Regions from separate parts of the Aceticella sp. 75b-Ac genome, predicted to be linked through region 1. Evidence: riboswitches for the same ligand, from Rfam matches in the RefSeq annotation. Region 1 holds a riboswitch; the other holds the start of a gene.
The links. Region 1 has a riboswitch for S-adenosylmethionine ahead of metK (methionine adenosyltransferase). Riboswitches for the same ligand answer to the same signal wherever they lie in the genome.
Positions count from the first base shown of each region.

Region 1 (3,454 bases):
TAAATAATTGCTTAAAAACAGAGATAATCTTATTATACGGCTAAAAATAGCACAAAATTAATATTGTAAATCATCTTCTTTTCTATTATAATTTAAAGTACCGTATTCGACGGGGTGTAGCGCAGATGGTAGCGCACGTGCTTTGGGAGCATGGGGCCGGGGGTTCAAATCCCTCCACCCCGACCATGATGTGGTCGTATAGCTCAGCTGGGAGAGCACCTGCCTTACAAGCAGGGGGTCATAGGTTCGAGCCCTATTGCGACCACCATTTTTATAAATAAATATAAATCATATGGAGGGATACCCAAGGGGCTAAAGGGGGCAGACTGTAAATCTGTTGGCGCAGCCTTCGATGGTTCGAATCCATCTCCCTCCACCATATGTAAGACCATGTAGGTCTTTTTTTGTTATATTATTGTAAAAATTCAATAAAACTATTGACAAAGAAAATTCATGAGGTATAATTATTATTAAGTAAAGATAATTATTATATAATAAAACATAAAACAAATTTATTTTTATTTGATTTCTTTGATTATGTTTAAAAATAACAAAGTAATTACATGTGTTTACTCTAATATTTGACACATGAAATAAAAAAGGAGGAAGATTTAAAATGAAGGAAATGACAAAAAAGAATTTAAGTGATGCATATGCAGGTGAAAGCCAAGCACATATGAAGTATCAAATATTTGCAGATGTTGCAGAAAAAGAAAATAAACCCAATATAGCAAAACTTTTCAGGGCTATTTCATATGCCGAAAGAGTACATGCAACAAATCATTTAAAAGAACTTGGAGAGGTTGGCAATACTGCAGAAAATCTTGAGAAAGCAGTCGCAGGTGAAACATTTGAAGTTGAAGAAATGTATCCTGCATATAATGCAGTTGCAGAACTTCAAAGAGAAAAGGGTGCCAAAAGAAGTATTTATTATGCAATCGAAGCAGAAAAGCTACATATTAAAATGTACGATGATGCTAGAAATGCTGTTTTGAAGGATGAAGACATAAAGCTTTCTAAGGTTTATATTTGTCCTGTATGTGGGTATACTACTATTGATGTACTTCCTGATAAATGTCCGATATGCGGCGTTCCAGGAAATAAGTTTGTTGCATTCTAAATTATTTTACATAAATAAAACAATAAAAGGAGGAAATGTAAATGGAAGAGGCAAAAATGAGGCTATTAGGAGAAAAGTTCCCGTCAATTGAGGTTATGACAACACATGGCAAAAAGCGTATTCCGGAAGATTATGCAGGCAAATGGTTTGTTTTATTCAGTCATCCGGGAGATTTTACACCGGTCTGCACAACAGAGTTTGTTGAATTTGCAAGAAAAGCCGAAGAATTTAAAGCTTTGAATACAGAATTAATAGGATTATCTGTAGACCAGGTATTTGCTCATATAAAATGGGTAGAATGGATAAAAGAAAAATTAAATGTTGTAATACCTTTCCCTGTTATAGCTGATGAATTGGGGAGAACATCAAATCAGCTCGGGATGATTCATCCCGGAAAAGGTACAAATACAGTAAGAGCAGTTTTTATAGTAGATAATAATGCAGTGATAAGGCTTATCATGTATTATCCGCAGGAAACCGGCAGAAATGTTGACGAAATATTAAGGGTTATAAAAGCACTTCAGGTTGCAGATGAAAATAATGTTGCAATGCCGGAAAAGTGGCCCAATAATTATTTGATAAAGGACAAGGTAATTATACCCCCTGCAAATACCGAGGAAAATGTAAAATTGATAAATGAAAAGATTAAGAATAAAGAAGTAGAAGCATTTGATTGGTGGTTTGCATACAAAAGCCTGAACTAAGCTAAATAGAACATGTGTGAATTTAATTTTACACATGTTCTATTTTTAAAAAAATTTGACATCTTAAATATACTATGCTATATTAATTATAAGAATTTAATAAAAAGCTCTTATCAAGAGAGGTGGAGGGAAGAGCCCTATGAAGCCCAGCAACCTGTCAATACTGACAAGGTGCTAATTCTCTCAGAAGCATGCTTCTGGAAGATGAGGGAAGTGATCCTCTTCTTTTGGAAGAGGTTTTATTTTGTTTTAAAGGAGGAAATATTAAGAAATGCACAAGTTTTTTACATCTGAATCAGTTACAGAAGGACATCCCGATAAGATATGTGATCAGATATCCGATGCAATAGTAGATGAAATTCTAAAAGAGGATCCATATGCAAGGATAGCTTGTGAAACAGCTATTACAACAGGAATGGTGCTGATTATTGGGGAAATATCAGCAAAATGCTATGTGGACATACCCAAAATAGCCAGAAAAGTAATAGGAGATATTGGATATACAAGGGCGAAATACGGCTTTGATGCCGAAACATGTGCTGTGCTGACATCTATTAAGGAACAATCGCCGGATATAGCCCTTGGTGTTGATAAGGCATTAGAAGCCAAAAAAGGTGAATATACAAATAGTAATATAGAAGAAATAGGGGCAGGAGACCAGGGAATGATGTTTGGTTATGCTTGCAATGAAACACCTGAACTTATGCCACTTCCAATATCCCTTGCACACAAGCTTGCAAGAAGACTTGCAGAGGTGAGGAAAAATGGTACGTTGAAATATTTGAGACCTGATGGTAAAACACAGGTTACCATAGAATATAAAGATGACATGCCAATCAGGGTTGATTCCGTTGTTGTATCAACACAACATTCACCGGATATTGACCATGATAAAATTGAAAGAGATATTATGGAACATGTAATAAAGCCCGTGATTCCAGAAAAAATAATGGATAATAAAACAAAAATATTTGTAAATCCGACAGGAAGGTTTGTTATTGGCGGTCCACAAGGTGATAGCGGACTTACGGGAAGAAAAATAATTGTAGACACATATGGCGGATATGCAAGACATGGTGGCGGGGCTTTTTCAGGAAAGGACCCGACAAAGGTTGACAGGTCTGCCACATACGCCGCAAGATATGTTGCAAAGAATATAGTTGCGGCAGGACTTGCGGATAAATGCGAAGTACAGTTGGCATATGCAATAGGTGTTGCAACACCCCTTGAGGTAAACATTGACACATTCGGAACAGGCAAGATAACTGACGAAGAAATTTCAGACATCGTTAAGAAGGTATTTGATTTGAGAGCTGCCGCAATAATAAGGGATTTGAATCTAAGAAGACCTATATACAGACAGGTTGCAGCATATGGACATTTTGGAAATGTAGTTGGCGATGTTCCATGGGAAAAAACAGATAAAGTGGAAATATTAAAGAAACTTGCAGGTCAATTTTAAAGCCCGGGTTAACCCCGGGCTTTACGGCATTTTATTTTATTTCTTTATGCCGTTTTAAGACCTGTTCTTATTTGAAATATATTTTTTGAACAGGTCAGAAAATATATTAACGCTTCGCTATAAATATTATAATACAAAAATATTTTAAATAAAAGTATTTTTGCAAAA
Region 1 is NZ_CM190971.1:1,020,433-1,023,886, reverse strand. It holds tRNA gene AC0LWJ_RS05425 (tRNA-Pro) at 111-186, shown strand; tRNA gene AC0LWJ_RS05420 (tRNA-Val) at 193-268, shown strand; tRNA gene AC0LWJ_RS05415 (tRNA-Tyr) at 295-379, shown strand; gene AC0LWJ_RS05410 (rubrerythrin family protein) at 617-1,120, shown strand; gene AC0LWJ_RS05405 (peroxiredoxin) at 1,162-1,824, shown strand; SAM riboswitch class I at 1,932-2,035, shown strand; gene metK (methionine adenosyltransferase) at 2,096-3,286, shown strand.

Region 2 (3,454 bases), 280 kb from region 1:
TTAGAGCCGCTTTGATTATTTTCTTTGCATTTTCAAGCCTATCCTCAGCATTTTTGGGAAGCCCTTCATTACCCATTGCCAATCCTATTACACATGTTCCGTATTTTTTCACGATAGGCAAGACTTCTCTTAAACTTTTTTCCTGTGCATTTACAGAGTTAATTATAGGTTTACCTCTTATAATCCTTACCGCCTTTTCTATTGCTTTTATATCATTGCTGTCTATCTGCAGAGGAAGATCTGATACATTTTGTATCTCTGAAACAATTAAAGGCATCATTTTTTCTTCATTTATGCCGGGAACCCCTATATTAACATCAAGCACATTAGAACCTGCCTTTTGCTGTGCAATGGCTTCTTCTAACACTAAATTAATATCTCCTTCTTTTATAGCAGCACTTAATTTTTTCTTGCCTGTTGGATTAATACGCTCACCTATAATACATATAGGATTACTGCCACCTATAAAAACCGTTTTTGTATTTGACGAAACGGCTGTATATATGTTTGTATTTTTTAAAGGCTTAATATCCTTCACATATTCCTTTAATTTTTTTATATGCTCCGGAGTGGTTCCACAGCAGCCACCCACTATAGATGCACCGTTTTCTATGAGTTTTTTCGAATACTTAGCAAATTCCTCAGGAGAAACATTATAAACAGTTTTTCCATCTTTTATATACGGCATACCCGCATTTGGCTGGGCAATTATCGGTATATGGGCAACCTTTGACATTTTTCTTACAACATCAATCATTTTATCAGGACCAGTTGAACAATTTACACCTACAGCATCAAGTGAAAGCCCTTGAAGGCTAATAATTGCAGTTACAGGGTCTGAACCCATTAATGTCCTTCCATCTTCCTGAAATGTCATTGTACATATAATTTTAAGATTGGTATTTTCTTTGACTGCCAGTATCGCTGCTTTTGCTTCAAGTATATCTGACATCGTTTCTATAAGGGCAATATCAGCACCTGAAACCTCGCCGGCAATTGCAACTTCTTTAAAGACATCGTATGCTTCTTCAAATGTTAATTCACCATAGGGTTTCATCAATTCCCCTATAGGTCCTATTGACAATGCAACAGGCTTCCCATTAGAAGCTCTTTTGGCAATTGATACTGCCTTCGCTATTATAAGGGATGCATCCTCCGACATGTTATAAGCTTTAAGCTTTATTCTGTTTGCTCCAAAGGTATTTGTTTCTATTATATCAGCACCTGCTTCAAGATATGAAAGATGTATATTATATATCATTTCCGGTTGGGATATGTTTAAATATTCAGGACACTCACCTGTTTTCAAACCCTTTTCCTGAAGCTGTGTTCCCATTGCTCCATCAAAAATAACCACGTTATTTAAAGGCTTCTGAAATATATCCATCTGTTTCCTCCTAATAAAAAATCTCTTCACCAAAAGAAGAGATACCATATTCCTCTCATCTTTCAGCGATATGCTGCTGGAATTAGCACCGCAAAATCCGGTTGCCGAGCTTCATTGGGCCAGTCCCTCAGCTACTCTTGATAAGAGATAGTTATATTTACTTAATGAATAATATAATACATTTTATTTATTCTTTTGTCAATAAAATATTCCATGCATTGGAAAAATTATTGACGAATTATTAAAATAAGTCTATAATTATGTTAGGACTTAAAAATAGAACAAAAGAAAAAATAATAGGAGGTGCATTTAAAATGGAAGAAAAAATAAAACACGAACATGAACATACGCACCCGGAGGTTCATCATTCACATCCCCACAAACATGATGATAATACAATTCACGAACATGAACATACCCATTCGGCTACGACCCATACCCATGAGCACGCACATGAGCCGGAAAAAGTAGAAAAACACGAACACGAACATCCTGAACATAAACATGAGCATTAAAAACAAGGCTGGCAATATACCAGCCTTGTTTTTAATCTAATCTCAAAATAACCTTATTGTTTTCTTTATAAATTATATAATTTTTATTGACTCCTATTATCTTCCCGTAGGCGCTTAAAATTTTATCTGTTTTAACATCTTTTAAATCTTTATTACCTATAACATTGTATATATTACCACTTCTAAGCATTATAATAGTATTATGACAATCTACAGGTTCTTTCACAGCTAAATGACACCAGTATTTCATTTTTTCCTCAAGTGAACCATAATAAATTTCTGTTATTTTATTGTTCTTTAGCTTTCCTAAATAAACATAATCATTGCTGTCTACACCTATTAGATAGTAACCTCCACTCACAAGGGTATATCCACTGCCATTTTTTATTACACGAATTACATTATTTGATGATTCATATACCAGGTTATCATTTCTTTGCGTCTCATACATTCTGACTATTCGCTTAACAGGCAATCTTAATTCAACAATTTTACCCATTATATCAACACGGTATAACATGCTATCTCCCTGTTTGTCCACTATATTTATATAAATCATATTCGTCAATGGAGATAATGTTACATTGGTTATACAACTGCCTTTTGGTACATATATTAATTTATCAACTTTAATATCATTATTAGTATCAAGGTCATATGCCTTAATTTGTATGGCTTCCTTACCATGATAATTTGCCTTGCAATAATAAAGCAATCTGTTCCTGTCGGTCAGCCATGTATAGTAATCAATTGTTTCACCATTTATGTCTATTGTTTTTTTAATTCGAGAGGTATTTGTATCAACAATTATTAGTTCATTATTCAAGATATATGAGATAAAACCTCCATCATATGATGCTTTAATATCTTTTGCATCAAATGGCAAATTAAGCTGGATCTTTTTTCTTAATGAAATATCTTCATCAGCAACTTTTTTTATCTGTATCGTATCTGTTGATGATAAAAAATAATCGTTGATATAATACAAAACACCCATTTCAATTAAAATAGGAATTATAAACCATATAAAAATTTTTTTAAGTTTCTTCATCGTTATCACTTCATTTCGCAAAAAATATTGTTGGTACGGTTCTTTCTCCAAGTGGATTAGATGGATTGTTTATAACCTTGCCTTTAAAATACATTGTCGTTGATGACCCGCCATCAAGATTTGCAGCATTGTATGCTCCATAATCGAGCATTATATTTTGTACGTCTTTTAAAGTTGCTCCTAAGCTGCTTATTGCCCTTCCATCAATGACTAAAAATATAACCGTTCCGTCTCTTCTTTGACCTATAGCTGTTCTTGGAGCAATACCCCAACCTCCATCTCCGTTTTTTATCATAGGTTTACCATTTACTATCAATGGCGGTCTAAAACTAACTGCCTCTTTTATTGCCATTTTATTTATCTCTTGTGGAGTATGTTTGCCAACAAGCAATTTCCCGTCATATGTGAATCCTACAAGGTCTACAGTTCCATCTGCACTTGAAACATTATTATATAGCATCTTGCCATTATGAATTATAATGCCGTCAGCTATTCCGCCGC
Region 2 is NZ_CM190971.1:1,304,758-1,308,211, forward strand. It holds gene AC0LWJ_RS06895 (homocysteine S-methyltransferase family protein) at 1-1,387, opposite strand, end outside; SAM riboswitch class I at 1,440-1,534, opposite strand; gene AC0LWJ_RS06900 (hypothetical protein) at 1,648-1,902, shown strand; gene AC0LWJ_RS06905 (hypothetical protein) at 1,934-2,953, opposite strand; gene AC0LWJ_RS06910 (phosphodiester glycosidase family protein) at 2,964-3,454, opposite strand, start outside.
Region 2: it holds a riboswitch for S-adenosylmethionine, as region 1 does, so the genes downstream of both, AC0LWJ_RS06895 (homocysteine S-methyltransferase family protein) here and metK (methionine adenosyltransferase) in region 1, are expected to answer to the same signal.